DNA from 3 places in the Nocardioides sp. Kera G14 genome. Region 2 is predicted to be linked to each of the others. Evidence: predicted binding sites of a transcription regulator. Region 2 holds the regulator's gene; each other region holds the start of a gene.

Region 1 (5,618 bases), 810 kb from region 2:
TCTCGTCGCCCCGCACCGACGACTACGTCCTCACCGCCTACCGCTGCCTGGAGGAGACCTCATGAAGGTCTGCATCATCGGGGCCGGCTGCTCCGGTTTCACGACCGCGAAGCGGCTCAAGGACCACGGCATCGCCTACGACCAGTTCGAGCTCTCCGACGACGTCGGCGGGAACTGGTACTTCCGCAACCCCAACGGCCGCTCGTCGGTCTACGAGTCGCTGCACATCGACACCTCGACCACGCGCCTGGAGTTCGAGGAGTTTCCGGCGCCGCGGGAGTTCCCGCACTTCCCGCACCACACCCTGATCCACCAGTACTTCCGCGACTACGTCGACCACTTCGGGCTGCGCGACGCGATCACCTTCAACGCCGGCGTCGAGCACGCCCGCCGCCGCGACGACGGCACCTGGGACGTCACCCTCACCACCGGCGAGACACGGCACTACACCGATCTCGTCGTCGCCAACGGCCACCACTGGAAGCCACGGATGCCGCAGTGGCCGGGCACCTTCGACGGCACGATCCTGCACAGCCACAGCTATCTCTCGCCGTTCGAGCCGATCGAGATGCGCGGCAAGCGGGTCATCGTGGTCGGGCTCGGCAACTCGGCCGTCGACATCGCCAGCGAGCTCGCCTTCCCCTGGATGGCGTCGAAGGTCTACGTCTCAGCGCGCCGCGGCGTCTGGGTGCTGCCGAAGTACCGCGGCGGCCAGCCTGCCGACAAGGTGATGGCACCCCCGACGATCCCCAAGGAGGAGGCGCTCGTCGCCTCGCGCGCGCTGATCCGCGACCTTGTCGGGTCGATGAGCACCTACGGGCTGCCCGAGCCCGACCACGAGCCGCTGTCGGCGCATCCGACCGTGAGTGCCGACTTCCTCACCAAGGCCGGCTCCGGGGACCTCCACATGCTCCCCGAGATCACGCGGCTCGACGGCTCCACGGTCCATCTCGCCGACGGCTCGTCGGTCGAGGCCGACGTGATCGTCTGTGCCACCGGTTATGAGATGAGCTTCCCGTTCTTCGATCCCTCTGACACCGACCTGCATCCCGATGCCGAGCACCGCTTCTCACTCTTCAAGCGGATCGTCCGGCCCGGAGTCGACCATCTCTTCTTCGCCGGCCTCGCCCAGTCCTCCCCCACGATCGTGAATCTCGCGGAGCAGCAGTCGAAGCTGATCGCCGGCGTGATCGACGGCAGCTACCGGCTGCCCTCGGTCGAGGAGCAGGAGAAGATCATGTACGCCGACGAGGCAGCGCACCTCGAGCAGTACTACGACGCTCCCCGGCACACCATCCAGATCGACTTCGGCCGCTACTGCGTCGACCTCGAGAAGGAGCTTGCCGCAGGGCGGGATCGGGCCGGGTCACTGGCGGCGTCAGGCTGCGACTGACCTGCCGAGGTCGATGGTGCCTTGTGGAGTGACCTCGAAGAGGAAGCCCTGCGGGCTCGTCCACTCATAGATGCCGGGCCGGATCTCCCGATAACGCCAGGGCGTGAAGGTCTTGGTCCGGTGGTGGGTTCGACAGAGACAGGCGAGCTTCGAGCGTGAGGTCTGGCCGGGCGGCCCGCCGTCCTTGGGGTCGACCCACTCCTCGATGTGGTCCTGATCGCAGGCCTCGGCGGGGCGCTCGCAGAACGGGAAGACGCACTTCTGGTTGACCTCGATGACCTTCTCGCGGAGCGAGGGACCGCCGAAGCGTGCGTGGGAGACGGCCTCGTCGTTCAGGTCGAGGACCGGCCGGATGACAGGCTTCATCCGGCTGAACCAGGTCTCGAGCTGTGGGATCGAGAGCATCCCGATCCGCTGGCCGGTGAGCGTGTGCACGGTCGCGACTGTGTCGCCCTCGGCGACACGCACCGTGACCGGCAGCTGCGGCACGTCGACGGAAACCTTCGGTCCGTCGTCCGTTATGGACTGGTTGAGAAACATGACCTGGCCACGCGCCAGCATTCCGAGAGCCTTGGCCAGACGCACCGCCAGCGGCTCACCGGTGTCGGTGATCTGCTCGGCGACGTCGTGAAGGGTCTCCTTGAGCGCGATCGCATCGTCGGTGTCGAGCTCCGCCTCCAGAGGCGTCGTCGCAGCGCGGCCGCTCGGGTTCTGGCCGATGCGGATGTCGACATGGCGACCGTCGAGGTCGCCGACCTCGTCGTCGACCAGTTCCTCAGGGTTGAAGCGGGCCCGCGCCTCCTCGACCACACGGTCGAGGGTCCTGACGCCGACCTGCTGGGCACGGGGCGCGATCTGCTCGTCGATCCACGCGGCGGCCTCCTGCGAGACGGACATCGTGGCCTCGGCGATCCGACGGGCCCGCCAGCCGTCGACGCGGCCCGCCTGCACCTGACGCCATGTCTGCGGAAGCCGGTGGACCAGCGCGAGCGCTCCGCCGAGGTAGGCACGGGCGGACATCGTCGAGCGTCCCGTTGCCGCAGCGAACTCCATCACCGCGAACTCCTCAATCCACGGCGACCCGTCGCCGCCGAGCAGAAGCGCACGCTCAGCCCCCGGAGCCTCGTCGAGCTGCGAGGCTCCACGCCACCACTGGTCGACCTCGTGGAATGAGGCGAAGCGCGCAGCAGTGGCGATCTGCAGCACTTCCTCCTCGCGGATCCGCTGCTGCGATTCCCGCATCAAGGTCAATGCGCTCGCGTCGTCGTCCACAGCGTCGAGCGCCACGGCGAGGTCGAGGGCGTTGTGCGGCATGCCGCAATTCTATCGTGGACAGGCGTTCGAATCCAGAGTCGGTCGCCTCGACATCGGCCAATTTCTATAGGTTTCCTCAAGGCGCATGACGAGCGTCGAATCCCAATCAGAAGCCAACCGCTCAGAAGTGCAACCACATCGCTCGATTGGTGAGAAGGTCACTTCATGGACAAACCCACAGCGGATCAGAAGCGCATGAAGCTTCGGTACGCCGGCGCGTGCCGTCTCTGTGGGACGGTGCTGGAGGCTGGCGCCGAGGCCATCTACGAGCGAGCGACGAAGACAGTCCGCTGCCTCGAATGCTTGGCATCCACACCGGCTCAGGAGCCTGAGCCCGTCACGCCCGTGGCGCCTGTCGACGCCGGCGCCCCGGGCGGCTCAGCACGTCGCGAGTTCGAGCGCCGGCAGGCAAAGCGCACGGCGCGCATCCGGGAGAAGCACCCGAAGCTCGGCGGGTTCATCCTCGCCGTCAGCGACGACCCGCAGACCACGACCGCGTGGAACACCGGCGCCCTCGGCGAGGAGCGCCTCGGCAACCGACTCAACCAGCTCAGCTCCGATAGCATGCGAGTGCTGCACGACCGCCGCATCCCCGGAACCAAGGCCAACATTGATCACATCGCGGTGACTCCGTCCGGCATCTTCGTGATCGATGCCAAGAGGTACGTCGGCAAGCGGCCCACCCTGCAGATCGAGGGCGGCCTCTTTCGGCCGCGGGTCGAGAAGCTCCTTGTGGGGCCACGCGACCAGACCAAGCTCGTCGACGGCGTACAGAAGCAGGTGGATCTGGTGAAGGGGATCCTCGACGACGCCGAGGTCCCGGTCGTCGGCGTGCTCTGCTTCATCGAATCCGACTGGCCGCTCATCGGCGGGGCCTTCACGATCCGAGGCGTCGAGGTCCTGTGGCCGAAGAGACTCTATCCGCGTCTGACCGCCGACGGCCCGCACCGTGATGCGGTGGCCGATCAGCACCGCCGGCTCGCGGCGTGCTTCCCGTCGGCCTGACCTTCACCGCCCGATGGCGATGACCGGGTGAGCTGACGGCTCGAGCCGGTGGAAGAGCTTCCGCATCATCGAGCGCGGCAGGCTGACGCAGCCGGCGGTGGCGCCACGCCCGTTGACGTGCAGGAAGATCGCGAATCCTCGCCAGCGGACCTGCTCCACGTTGAACGACGTGACGAAGGCGTATTCGTACTGACGCCGGTAGTGCGCCAGGTGCTCCGACGCCTCGGGATCGCTCGCGGGCAGCAGACGGAAGCCGCCCTGGGCACGGGTGCGGAGCTGGTTGTAGTAGCGCGACGAGTTGTCGCCGACCCAGTAGTCCCCGGCACGCGTACGGCGGTAGGGCATCGACCAGGCGCTCCGCCGCGCATGCGTCCCGAACGTGGACATCAGGTCGAAGGTGCCGAGCGGTGTGGTGCCGTCACCCTGGTGTCGGCGCGTGGCGACCGAGAGGCCGCCGTACCCCACCCGAGCGTCGGTGGTGCGCAGGCCGCGCCGCCAGCCGGAGGCCGTGCGCACCCAGAGAGTGGCGCGGGCATGCCAGCCGTGCGTGCGGTTGACGGTGACGACCTGGGTCGTGGCGGAACGCAGGACGACCCGCACGCCGTCGAGCCTGACCGTGCCGGTGGCCGTCGTCGCGGCCGAGGCAGGTGGCGCCGCGAGGATCCCGATCGTGAGGACGAGCGCCCCGGCGAGCCGGATCACCGCTGGTCGTCGGGGAGGACCCGCAGGTCGCTCTCGACAGGCTGAGCCCGGTGCGGCTCCGCGATGACGACCACTGCCGCCACACCCGCGGCGACGAGGGCGAAGGTGATGAGGGTCCACCAGGCGAGGAAGGCAGTCACGCCACACCCTTACCCACCCACGGCCTCTTCATGCCTGACGTTTGGACCGCCACGGTTCTGGGCACGGTGGCGATATGAGTATCAGCCGACGCCTGGCACGACCGCTCCTGTCCTCCATCTTCTTCGTCGGGCCGATCAGGTCCCTGAAGAACGCCTCCGGCCCGGCCGAGCGGGCGAAGCCGGTCACCGACCCGCTCGTCACCGCCCTGCAGCGCGCGGGCCTGCCGGTGCCCGCCGATCCCGAGCTCCTGGTCAAGGTCAACGCCGGCGTCCAGCTGGCGGCCGCCACCGGACTCGTCCTCGGCCGCTTCCCCCGCCTGTCCGCGGCAGTTCTTGCGGGCACGCTTGTGCCCACCACCCTCGCCGGACACGCGTTCTGGCGCGAGAGCGACCCGGAGGCGCGGCGCGCCCAGCAGTTGCAGCTGGCCAAGAACGTCTCGATCCTCGGCGGCCTGGTCATCGCGGCCCTCGATACCGACGGCAAGCCGGGCAAGGCGTGGCTCGCCAAGGCCACGGCGCGCGAGCTGGCCCGCCAGGCCGAGCACGTCGCGAGCACGACGAAGCTCGAGGGTCGGATCGCCGCACTGCAGGCGGCGGGTGCCGGCGACGTCCTCACGGAGAAGGTGGGCAGCGCCGCCGCGACGGTCGTCGACCGCGGCCACGCCGTGGCCGGGACGGTGGCCGACGTCGTCGCGGACAAGCTCGACGCCACGGCGGAGAAGGTGGGCCAGCTCCGTCACTAGAGGGTCCGCCAGTCCTCCGACTCCTGGTCGTGGCCGTGCGCGGCCATGAGCATGAGGCCTCCGTCGACGATGTACGAGGCGCCGGTGACGTAGGACGCCCGCGGCGAGCAGAGGAAGCCGATCACCGAGGCGACCTCGTTGACGTGTCCCGGCCGCCCGATCGGATTGCCCGGTCGCTTGATGCTGTACGCCGACTCCTCGGCCTGTCCGGTCATCTCCGTGGCGATCTCGCCGGGAGCGACGCTGTTGACCGTGATGCCGTGCTGGCCGAGCTCGAGCGCCATGACCTTCGTCAGCGCACCGAGTCCTGCCTTGGCCGCG
Region 2 (5,618 bases):
AGGTTGAGCGAGGCCAGGTTGCAGGACGAGTTGTCGAGCGACATGTACTCCGAGCACGGGTTGGACGCGGTGATCCGGCCGGTCTCGGGGTTGGTGTGCCAGTCGTTGATGGTGTCGTCGTACTGCAGACCCGGGTCCGCGCACTCCCAGGCGGCGACGGCGATCTTGTGGAACAGCTCGCGGGCGTCGACCTCCTCGATGACCTCGCCGTGCTTGCGGCCACGAAGGGCGAACTTGTCGCCCTTCTCGACGGCGCGCATGAACTCGTCGGTCACGCGGACGGAGTTGTTGGCGTTCTGGTACTGGACCGAGGTGATGTCGCGGCCGCCGAGGTCCATGTCGAAGCCGGCGTCACGCAGCGCGCGGATCTTGTCCTCCTCGCGCGCCTTGGTCTCGACGAACTCCTCGATGTCGGGGTGGTCCACGTCGAGGACGACCATCTTCGCGGCACGACGGGTGGCGCCACCGGACTTGATCGTGCCGGCCGACGCGTCAGCACCACGCATGAAGGAGACCGGGCCGGACGCCGTACCACCACTGGACAGCAGCTCCTTGGAGGAGCGGATACGCGAGAGGTTGAGGCCGGCGCCGGAGCCGCCCTTGAAGATGAAGCCCTCCTCCTTGTACCAGTTGAGGATCGAGTCCATCGAGTCGTCGACCGAGAGGATGAAGCAGGCCGAGACCTGCTGCGGGGCGTCGGTGCCGACGTTGAACCACACGGGGCTGTTGAACGAGAAGTACTGGTGGACGAGCAGCCACTTGAGCTCGTGTGAGAAGAGCTCGGCGTCCGCGTCGGAGGCGAAGTAGCCGTACTGCTTGCCCGCGGCCGTGTAGGTGTCGACGACCCGGTCGACGAGCTGCTTCAGGCTCCACTCGCGGCTGTCGCTGCCGACCGCGCCGCGGAAGTACTTGGTCGTGACGATGGTGGAGGCGTTGATCGACCAGAAGTCGGGGAACTCGACCCCGAGCTGCTCGAACACCGTGTCGCCGGTCTTCCAGTTCTTCTGGACGACGTCGCGTCGCTCCCAGGTGATCTCGTCGTAGGGGTGGACACCCTCGGTGCTGAAGACCCGCTCGATGGTCAGGCCCGCCCCGGCTGCGCTGGCTGCGCCTGACGCCGTGTCGATCGATCCCTCGGTCATTGCTCGTCCCGTCTCTGCGTGCTGTGTGTGGTGGTGGGTGGTGCTGTGGTCGGTCAGGGCCGGGCAGGTCGCTTCCCCACAACCTGCCCGGCCCCGTCTGGGGGCTCAGCCCGACGTCGTCGGACTGAGCAGGGCCCGCTCGGTGCGCAGCATCGAGATCTCGGACTCGAAATCGTCGGCTGACTCAAACTGGCGGTAGACGCTGGCGAATCGGAGGTAGGCCACCTCGTCGAGGCGGCGCAGCGGGCCGAGGATGGCCATCCCGACCTCATGGGCGGGGACTTCGGCATACCCGCTGGTGCGCAGGGCGTCCTCGACCTCCTGCCCGAGGCAGGCGAGCGCGTCCTCGGTGACCGGGCGGCCCTTGCAGGCCTTCCGGACGCCGGCGATCGCCTTGTCACGGGTGAACGGCTCGGTGGCTCCGCTGCGCTTGAGCACCGTGAGCTGCATGAGCTCGACGGTGGTGAACCGCTTCTCACAGTTCACACACGTACGACGACGCCGAATGGACCCGCCGTCGTCGGCCACCCGGGAGTCGAGGACCTTGGTGTCGGTGTGCCGGCAGTAGGGGCAGTGCATCGCTGATCTCGCCTCCTCTCGGGGTGGGCGTCGGTGAGGCTGTGGCGTCCCGCTGTGGAGAGACCGGTGCATAACCACCGATCCTCTGTGGACTAGATGTGGAGAACTACATCCGTGTAACTACTAGATGTAGTGGTAACCCTAACCCCGTCCGCCCGAGAAGAGTCAAGCGACGGAGACGCTGTTTTTCGCGTGTCGCGTGGGAAAGATCGGAATTGGGCAGAATGTCCCGCGTGGGAGCGAGAGGGAAGCGGGCCGGAGCCCGCACGAAGGCCCGGATCCCGCGTCGAGCGCTCGCCCTCCTGGCCGGCGGAGTGGTCGCCCTGGCCCTCTGGATCTACCTGGTCTGGTCGGCCATCCACTTCGGTTCGTCGGCCCGCGGAGGGGACGACAGTGACTGGTGGCTGGCCGGGGCGATGACGGTCGGCGCGATCGCAGCTCTCTTCGTCTGCATGATGCTGCTCGTCCAGGCGGGGCGGGTGGCTGGCGTCGCCGCGACGCCGCCGCCGAAGGCTCCTCGCACCCACGGCGGCAAGCGCGCCGCACGGTGAAGGACGAGGGGCGCGGCAGCGGTCTTCCCTTCCGCGCCACGCCCCTCGGTGTTTCCCCGTTGATCCCGCCGAGTGGGGTCGAGGCACGCGGCGAGAGGTCTGTATTCAGTTGTGGAACCGTGGGGTCAGCGCGGGACGCGGAGCGTCTGACCGGCCTCCAGCGCGCCGCCGGAGAGGTGGTTGAGCTGCTTGATCTGCTCGACCATGTCGCCGGTGTGGCCGTCGACGGCGACCGAGGAGGCGATGCTCCACAGCGTCTCGCCCGAACCGACCGTGATGGTCGCGAGGTCCTCGGGACGCTCCGTCGCGGTGGAGTTCGCCGCGAGACCGAGACCCAGGGCGAGCGCCGTCATCAGACCGGCACCGAAGACGACCAGACGGCCACGACGCGTCAGTCGCACGGTCGAGGTGCGGGCGGGCGTCGCCGTACGCACGGGGCGGGCGGCCGGAAGGACTCGGGCGTCGAGGGTCATGGTCGTCATGGCGTGCTCCTGGGGAAGTAGGATTTTTGCTGTCTGACTGAAGTTCTAGACGTGCCCACCGACAGAACCTGTCGTTCGAACACATGTACGAGGTTAGATCAGGTGTTCGAACGAATTCAAGGCGTGTCTCGAACATTTTTTCGAACCTGAGCGCTAGAGTCGTGGCCATGAGCAAGAAGATCTCCGAGCTGCCCGACGGGCCGGCCGACGCCACCGGGCTCACCCCGCGCCAGCAGCGGATCCTCGCCACCCTCAGGGACTCCATCGAGCAGCGGGGTTACCCGCCGAGCATGCGCGAGATCGGCGCGGCGGTGGGGCTGACCTCGACCAGTTCCGTCGCCCATCAGCTGCGCACCCTGGAGGACAAGGGCTTCCTGCGCCGTGACCCGCACCGGCCGCGCGCGCTCGAGGTCTTCCTGCCTGAGGTGATGGCGGCCCGCAAGTCGATGGGCACCGCTGACCCCGATGACCAGATCGACGCGACCGGGCTGGGTGACGCCGCTCCCCCGGCGCAGTACGTGCCCCTGGTCGGTCGGATCGCGGCCGGTAGCCCGATCCTCGCCGAGCAGCACACCGAGTCCGTCATGCCGCTGCCCAAGGAGCTGGTCGGCGATGGCGAGCTTTACATGCTCGAGGTCAGTGGTGACTCGATGATCGACGCCGCCATCTGCAACGGCGACTATGTCGTCGTGAAGGCGCAGCAGACCGCCAACAACGGGGAGATCGTCGCTGCGATGATCGACGGTGAGGCGACCGTCAAGACCTTCCAGCGCAAGGACGGCAAGGTCTGGCTGCTGCCGCACAACGCGGCGTACGACCCCATCGACGGCACCCACGCCACGATCCTCGGCAAGGTCACCGCGGTCCTGCGGTCCCTCTAGACCACCGACTGTTCACCTTCCGGCCCCGTCACCTCGACGGGGCCGGAGGCGTTTGTGGAGCGTGATGTCGTTCGCGCGGTGGAAGCGCACGTACAAGCCCGTCTGGCATTCCGACATTCCGGAGGCCTCCCTTCCGGTGCGCATCCGCAAGCGACACCGGCAGTTGCACGAGCACCTCGCCTACGACCGCTGGCGGCTCAAGCACACCCACGGGGCTGCGGCGAAGCGGCGGCTCCGGAAGCTGATCGACGGCCACAAGCGTGACCTCGCCGCCCTCCACAGGAAGTACGCCGCCCACCCGCCGGCTGAGCCGACCGGCGTCGGCATCGGCAGCGGCAGCGGCAGCGGCAGCGGCAGCGGCAGCGGATCAGGCACCGGCACGGGCGGCGGCAGCGCAATCGTCCCGCCGGCGAACCCGGACGCGCCCGAGGCCACCCACCAGTTCTTCCAACACGGCGTGGCCTCCGGCGACCCGCTGCGCGACCGGGTCGTGCTCTGGACCCGCGTGACGCCGACGGCCGACGCGACGCCGGCCTCCGGCAACGGCCCGGAGGCGACCGTGCTGTGGCAGGTCGCCACCGACGCCGCCTTCAGTCACGTCGTGGCGAGCGGCAGCTTCACCACGAGCACCGACCGCGACCACACCGTGAAGCTCGACGCGTCGGGACTGAGCGCGGCGACGACGTACTTCTATCGCTTCGCCTACCAAGGCACGTGGCGCACGGCCCAGGTCTCGCCGGTGGGGCGGACGAAGACCGCCCCGACACCGACGGCGACGCCGGCCAACCTGCGTCTCGGTGTCGTCAGCTGTGCCAACCTGCAGGCCGGTTGGTTCGGCGCCTACCGCCACCTGGCCGCGCGCGACGACCTCGACCTCGTCCTGCACCTCGGCGACTACGTCTACGAGTACGGCCCCGGTGAGTACGGCTACGGCTATGCCGACACCGACATCCGGACGCACGTGCCGGCCCACGAGATGGTCGCGCTGGCCGACTACCGGCAGCGGCACGCGCAGTACAAGCAGGACCCCGACCTCGCGGCGGTCCACGTGAAGTACCCGATGATCGCGACGTGGGACGACCACGAGGTCGCCAACGACTCCTGGTCCGGCGGTGCCGAGAACCACCAGCCCGACACCGAGGGCGACTGGACCGTCCGGAGGGCGGCGGCTCGGAAGGCGTACGACGAGTGGATGCCCGTCCGGCTCGAGAACACCGTCACGCTGGGTGACGGAGCCACGATCTATCGGCGCTTCACCTTCGGCCAGCTGGCCGAGCTCACCATGCTGGACCTGCGCTCCTACCGCTCCGAGCAGGTGGCGATGGGCTCGACCGCGATGGGCGACCCGGACCGCACGATCACCGGCGCCGACCAGATGGCGTTCCTGCTCGACGGGCTCACGCCGACGGCGCCGCAGTGGCGGCTCGTCGGCAACCCCGTGACGATCGCACCACTGATGGTCGCGCAGCTCCCGGCCTCGACGCAGGAACTGCTCAAGGGCCTCGGCGCCGGGGCGCAGATCCCGAGCACGGCGATCAACCCCGACCAGTGGGACGGCTACACCGCCGACCGCCGCGAACTCTTCGACCACATCGTCGACCAGGGCGTGCGCGACGTCGTCTTCCTCACCGGCGACATCCACACCTCGTGGGCCAACGACCTGCCCCATCCGCCGGAGAACGCCGACCTCTACCCGCTCCTGGGCGGGACAGCGGGCGTCGAGTTCGTCGGGCCGTCGGTCACGTCCAACAACATCAAGGACGCCGTCCCGGGCCAGCCGACCTCAGCGAGCAACCTCGCCGCCGGTCAGACGGCGGCCACGGCGGTACAGGCGCTCAACCCGCACATCAAGTACCTCGACTTCAACAACCACGGCTTCATGGTCGTCGACATCACCCCGGCGCGGATCCAGACCGACTGGTGGTTCATCAGTGACCGGGCCGATCCCGCGGCCACGGTCAGACATGGGCAGTCGTGGGCCGT
Region 3 (5,618 bases), 760 kb from region 2:
CCGTGGCACAGCGTCTACGAGGTCGGCCACCGTCTGACGTCGCGCTTCGACGACGTGCCGGCCGACGAGGTGGGGACGCGTGCGCCGCGGGTCTTCATCGCCGGCGACGCCTGCCACACGCACAGCGCCAAGGCCGGGCAGGGCATGAACGTCTCGATGCAGGACACCTTCAACCTCGGCTGGAAGCTCGGCCAGGTGATCAGCGAGCTCAGCCCGGCCTCGCTGCTCGACACCTACGCCGCCGAGCGGCAGGTGGTCGCCAAGAATTTGATCGACTTCGACCGCGAGTGGTCGACGATGCTCACCAAGGACCCGGCCGAGATCCCGCCGGACGAGTTGGCGGAGTTCTACGTCAAGACCGCCGAGTTCCCCGCGGGCTTCCGCACGCACTACGCCCCGTCGATCATCACGGGCAGGGACCAGCATCAGGCACTGGCCACGGGGTTCCCCCTCGGCAAGCGGTTCCATTCCGCCGGCGTCGTACGCGTGGCCGACGCCAACCCGATGGAGCTCGGCCATCACGCGCGTGCCGACGGCCGTTGGCGGATCTACGCCTTCGCCGACGGTGCCCGCCCCGCCGACTCCCCGGCGCTGCAGGAGTGGGCCGAGTGGATGCTCGATGCGGGCGACTCGCCGCTGGGCAGCTTCAACCCGGCCGACGCTGAGCTCGACGCGCTCTTCGACGTGAAGGTCGTCTTCCAGGGCCGGCACGACGAGGTCGACCTGCGCGCAGTGCCGACGCTCTTCCTCCCCCGCGTCGGGCCGTTCGACCTGATCGACTACGAGAAGGTCCACGCGACGGACCCGGCTCGCGACATCTTCTCCGAGCGAGGAGTGGCGCGGACCGGTGCGCTCGTCGTCGTCCGCCCGGACATGTACGTCGCCCACGTGCTGCCCCTCGCCGCGCGCGATGAGCTCACCGCCTTCTTCGCGCTGAGCATGCGGTCGACCGGCGGATCGTGAGTGCGACCCCGCCGGAGAAGGCGCTGCCGCTCCGCCTGATCCTCGTCCTGGCGCTCCTCTCGGCGACCGGGCCGATCGCGACCGACATCTACCTCGCCTCCTTCCCTGAGATCAGCCACGGCCTCCGGACGGACGCGCCCCACGTCCAGCTGACGCTCACCGCTTTCCTGCTGGGCATCGGGGTCGGACAGCTCTTGTGGGGGCCGCTGTCCGACCGCGTGGGTCGGTGGCGACCGATGGTCGTCGGCTCGGCGATCGCCACCGTCGCCTCGGTCGTCGTGATGTTCTCGCCGAACGTCGAGGTCATGATCGGCGCCCGTTTCGTGCAGGCCGTCTGTGCCGCCGCGACGATGGTGCTCGCCAGGGCGGTCATCTCCGACCTCTCCCGCGGTTTCGCCGCCGCCCACTCGATCTCGCTGATGATGGCGGTGCAGGCGATCGCGCCGATCGCGGCGCCGGTCGTCGGCGGCCTCCTCTCCGGACACGTGCCGTGGCGTGGCGTGCTCGGCGTCGTCACGCTCTGCATGGCCGCCCAGCTCGTCGGTGCGGTCACGGTCGTGCGGGAGACCCTCCCGGCCTCACGTCGAACCGCGACGCTGAGCTATCGGCCCCTCGGCGTCGTACTCCGCCGTCCGGCGTTCGTCCTGCAGGCCCTCACGCAGGCGCTGTCGATGGGCGCGATCATGTCCTTCATCTCCTCCTCGTCGTTCATCTACCAGGGAGTGCTCGGCCTGCCGGGGTGGGTCTTCGGCCTCGGGTTCGCGCTCAACTCGGCAGGCGTCTTCTGGGCGGGTACTCGCTCGGCGGCGCGCGCTCGCGCCCGGATCCACCCGGCACGGACCATCTCCCTCGCCCTCCCCGTGGCCGCAACGGCCGCGCTGCTCGTGCTGGGTGCGGCGGCCTCGCCGCATCCGATCCTTCTGTTGGTCCCGTTGTGGGTGGTGATCGCCTCGCTCGGCTTCGTCACCGGCAACGCGGTCAGCCTCGCGATGGAGCAGGTGCGCGACCGCGCCGGCGCCGGCTCGGCTGTCGTCGGCGGCCTGATGTTCCTGACGATGTCGCTCTGCTCGGTCCTCTCCGGGCTGGGTGGCGAGGACACCGCCGTCCCGATGGCCCTCACCACACTCGGCGCAGTCCTGCTCTGCGCAACCGTCTTCGTCGTGGCCCGCCGGGTGGTCGAGCCCGGCAGCGAGGCGGCGTTCGTTTCCTGAGGCGGGTCCGTGCGGGCGTACGACGCCGGGCACCTGCGCTGGTGGAGAAGCTCAGCGGCCTTGGTCTCGGGGTGTTTCGTTGGTTCTGTTTCAACGTCGACCCAAGGAGAAGCAATGAGCGATCAGAGCGGCCCGCGGAACGAGAAGAACGACCCCACGGAGGAGGACGGCCGCGACGGGATCCGCGCGGACCCCGCCGACCTTGACGACGTCCGCCCCACAGAGAACACCAAGGACGGTCTTGTGGTCGATGGGATTCCTACGGATCCCAACGGCGGAACTTCCTGACGCAGTCCGGTCGCTCGCGGAACGCTCATCGCTCGTTGAGCGCCGACGCGAACGCGCGGTGCGGAGTCCTTCATAGCGGTGACCGCGGCTCTCCACTGGGCGTGATCGCTGCCATGTCGCCTGAATTCAGTCGATCTCGGCGTCGAAACGCTTGCGTTCGATTGTTCGAACAGATAGGATCGGCGCATGTCGCTAGCTGTAGACGCCGGATCCACCGAGAACATTCTCGGCCCCAGCGTCGGCATGCCCATCGACAACCCCCTCGCCATGATCGCGCTCACGAAGCAGAGCGCGAACATGGCTGAGATCGCCTCGCTGTTGCACACCATCGACTGGGCCCAGCAGCACCAGACCAACGACCCGGCACACGCAGCCTCCGGCGACAAGGTCCACGACATCCCCCTGGCCGGCGAGGGCACGCCCTGGATCGACGAATCCGCCCTCATGGACCTCGCCGCCGAGACCGGGATGAACGACCACCAGACACGCCTCTGGATCGGCGACGCCCTCGAACTCCACCACCGCCTCCCCCAACTCTTCTTCCGGCTCTACGACGAACAACTCCCCGTCTGGAAAGCACGCCTCGTCGCCCAAGCCTCCCGCGTGCTCACCGCGGAGGGTGCGGCGTGGCTCGACAAAGAACTGCACATGCGGTTCGAGAAGATCGGCCCCACCGCACTCAAACGCTTCATCGCCCACGCCATCGACCGCTTCGACCCCGCAGAGGCAGCCCGACGCGCTGAAGCAGCCGCCGAGGCCCGCAAGGTTGACCTCCGCCCCCAGGACGACGGCACCGACGACCTCTACGGCAAGACCGACCACGCCGACGGCCTCGACCTCGAAGCAGCAATCCAGAAGGCCGCCGCCGAGTTGAAGGAGCAAGGCTCAGAAGAGTCCCTCGACATCCGGCGATCACAGGCACTCGGCGTCATCGCCCGCCACTACCTCGCCGGTACGTCGGCCGGTGCCGTCACACGGACCGTGAACCTCTACGTCCACGCCGACAACGAGGGGCAGTTCACCACCGAAGGCGCCACCGGCCTCACCACGCTCACCCAGGTCCGTGAGTGGTGCGAGACGTCGAACACCAAGATCGTGGCCCGTCCCGTGATCGACCTCAACCGCAACCTCAAGCGGAACGGCTACGTCCCCTCAGTCGAGATGCGGGAACAAGCCATCCTGACCGACAAGACCTGCGTCGCACCGAACTGCGAACGCACCGCCCGCACCGCGGACCTCGACCACATCGAGGCCTACGACAAAGAGCACCCCGACCGCGGCGGACCCACCAGTAGCGAGAACCTCGCCTGCCTGTGCCGGTACCACCACCGGATGAAGACCTTCACCGACTGGACCTACACCAAACTCGAACCCGGCTACTACCTCTGGCGCAGCCCCGCCGGCAAGCACTACCTCCGCACACCGGCGGGGACGATCAAGCTCAGCTGAGCCGAGCCACTTGTGAAAGACCGCACAAGTGCGCTCGTGAGAATTGCTTAAAGCGGTTCACATCCAGACCTGTGCAGGCTTGGCGCGTGACCACTGAACGCGTCTGGTTCGAGAGCTCCAGCGGCCCCGCCCTGGCCGGACTGATCGACCACCCCGAGGGGCAGGTGCGCGGCTGGGGCGTCTTCGTCCACGGCTTCACGCTCGGCAAGGACCACCCGTCGGTGGCGCGCACCTGCCGGCAGCTCGCGGCCAAAGGGATCGGCATGCTCCGCTTCGACGCCCTCGGCCTCGGTGACTCCGAGGGGGAATGGGGAGAGGGCGGCTTCTCGGTGAAGGTGGCCGACACCGTGCGTGCCGTCGCGTTGATGGCCGAGCGCGGCGCGCCGGCCGGTCTCCTCGTCGGACACTCGTGGGGAGGCTCCGCGGCGATCGCGGCGGCCGCCCGCATCCCGGAGGTCACGGCGGTGGCGACGATCAACGCCCCGGCCGACCCGACCCACGTCCAGCACCACTTCAGCAGCGTGATCGACCAGGTGATGGCCGAGGGGTCGGCGCCGTGGACGGTCGCCGGCCGCACTCTGACGCTGACGCGCTCCTACGTCGAGGACGTGCGCCGGGCGTCGATCCTCCCGGAGGTGTCTGCGCTCGGCCGTCCCCTGCTGGTGGTGCACTCACCCTGCGACGCGACGGTCTCGATCGACCATGCGACCGAGCTCTTCATGGCCGCTCGGCACCCGCGCAGCTTCGTCTCCCTGGAGGAGGCCGACCACCTGCTCACCAAGGCGGGGCGTGCCCAGCGCGCCGCCAAGGTGATCAGCGCCTGGGCTGGCCCGTACCTCCGTCAGACCCTGGCGCTCAGCGCCTGACCTCCGCCACGCGGCCGTCGCGGTGGACGACGACGGCACTCCGGCCGCGGCTCTGCAGCCAGTGCTCACCGACGCTGGCAAGCACGAAGGCGGCCGTCGCGTCGACATCGGCGGTGGTGAGGTCTTCGGCGATCACGGTGACACTGGCGAGGGCGGTGGGGGTCGAGCCAGTGCGGGGGTCGGTGAGGTGGGCGCCGCGGCGGGCGAGTCCACTGGTGGCGACGGCACCGTCGCGCACCGGGACCGTCGCGACGACGCGGGCGAGCTCGTGCGGATCCTCGATCCCGATCCGCCATGCCGGCCGGTCGTCGGCTGCCACGTACGCGACCAGGTCGCCCCCGGCGCTCAGGCAGAAGTCGGTGTCCCCGAGATGACGCAGCGGTCGTGCCGCACGGTCGACGGCCCATCCCTTGACGATGCCGCAGGGGTCGAGGCGTCCGTGGCGACGTACGTCGAAGGCGCCGTGGGACTCGATCCGGGCCTGTTCGGCGAGACCGAGGACCTCGGCGACCTCGGGAGGGGCGTCCATGAGATCGATCTCGCCGCGGTCGAGTCGGGAGATGACGGAGTCGGTCCGGAACGGGCTGAAGACCCGGTCGACGTCGCGGAGCGTCGCCATCGTCTCGGCCCACGCCGCCTCGCCCTCGAAGGTCCCCGCGGCGCGGCCCCGCAGCGCGAGGCTGATCGGCATTCCCATCACATGCGCCACGCGCCGTACGACGCCGGGCCGGCGCTGCGCCACGGCGGTGGTCACAGGCCCGCCTCGTCGAGCGCGCTCTGCAGGGAGCCGATGTAGCCGTCGCTGGTCACGGTCGCGCCGCTGACCATGTCGATGTCGGCG

What was found. The regulator LexA, encoded in region 2, represses DNA repair genes until DNA is damaged. The targets are predictions, from matches to a motif close to TCGAACANNTGTTCGA.
Region 1: a site for LexA is predicted at 2,722-2,737, ahead of LH076_RS06310 (HNH endonuclease signature motif containing protein). Genes of this name have one in related genera too.
Region 3: a site for LexA is predicted at 2,616-2,631, ahead of LH076_RS15455 (HNH endonuclease signature motif containing protein). Genes of this name have one in related genera too.

The regions. Positions count from the first base shown of each region.
Region 1 covers NZ_CP085839.1:1,263,407-1,269,024, reverse strand. Annotated here, with positions in the region: gene LH076_RS06320 (serine hydrolase domain-containing protein) at 1-65, shown strand, start outside; gene LH076_RS06315 (flavin-containing monooxygenase) at 62-1,393, shown strand; gene LH076_RS06310 (HNH endonuclease signature motif containing protein) at 1,379-2,707, opposite strand; gene LH076_RS06305 (nuclease-related domain-containing protein) at 2,873-3,712, shown strand; gene LH076_RS06300 (L,D-transpeptidase family protein) at 3,716-4,414, opposite strand; gene LH076_RS06295 (hypothetical protein) at 4,411-4,554, opposite strand; gene LH076_RS06290 (DoxX family protein) at 4,629-5,297, shown strand; gene LH076_RS06285 (SDR family oxidoreductase) at 5,294-5,618, opposite strand, start outside.
Region 2 covers NZ_CP085839.1:452,196-457,813, reverse strand. Annotated here, with positions in the region: gene LH076_RS02325 (vitamin B12-dependent ribonucleotide reductase) at 1-1,142, opposite strand, end outside; gene nrdR (transcriptional regulator NrdR) at 1,248-1,721, opposite strand; gene LH076_RS02315 (hypothetical protein) at 1,955-2,272, shown strand; gene LH076_RS02310 (LysM peptidoglycan-binding domain-containing protein) at 2,398-2,754, opposite strand; gene lexA (transcriptional repressor LexA) at 2,922-3,635, shown strand; gene LH076_RS02300 (alkaline phosphatase D family protein) at 3,700-5,618, shown strand, end outside.
Region 3 covers NZ_CP085839.1:3,156,375-3,161,992, reverse strand. Annotated here, with positions in the region: gene LH076_RS15470 (FAD-dependent monooxygenase) at 1-963, shown strand, start outside; gene LH076_RS15465 (Bcr/CflA family efflux MFS transporter) at 960-2,174, shown strand; gene LH076_RS15460 (hypothetical protein) at 2,289-2,462, shown strand; gene LH076_RS15455 (HNH endonuclease signature motif containing protein) at 2,649-3,911, shown strand; gene LH076_RS15450 (alpha/beta hydrolase family protein) at 3,998-4,777, shown strand; gene LH076_RS15445 (FAD:protein FMN transferase) at 4,767-5,531, opposite strand; gene LH076_RS15440 (FMN-binding protein) at 5,528-5,618, opposite strand, start outside.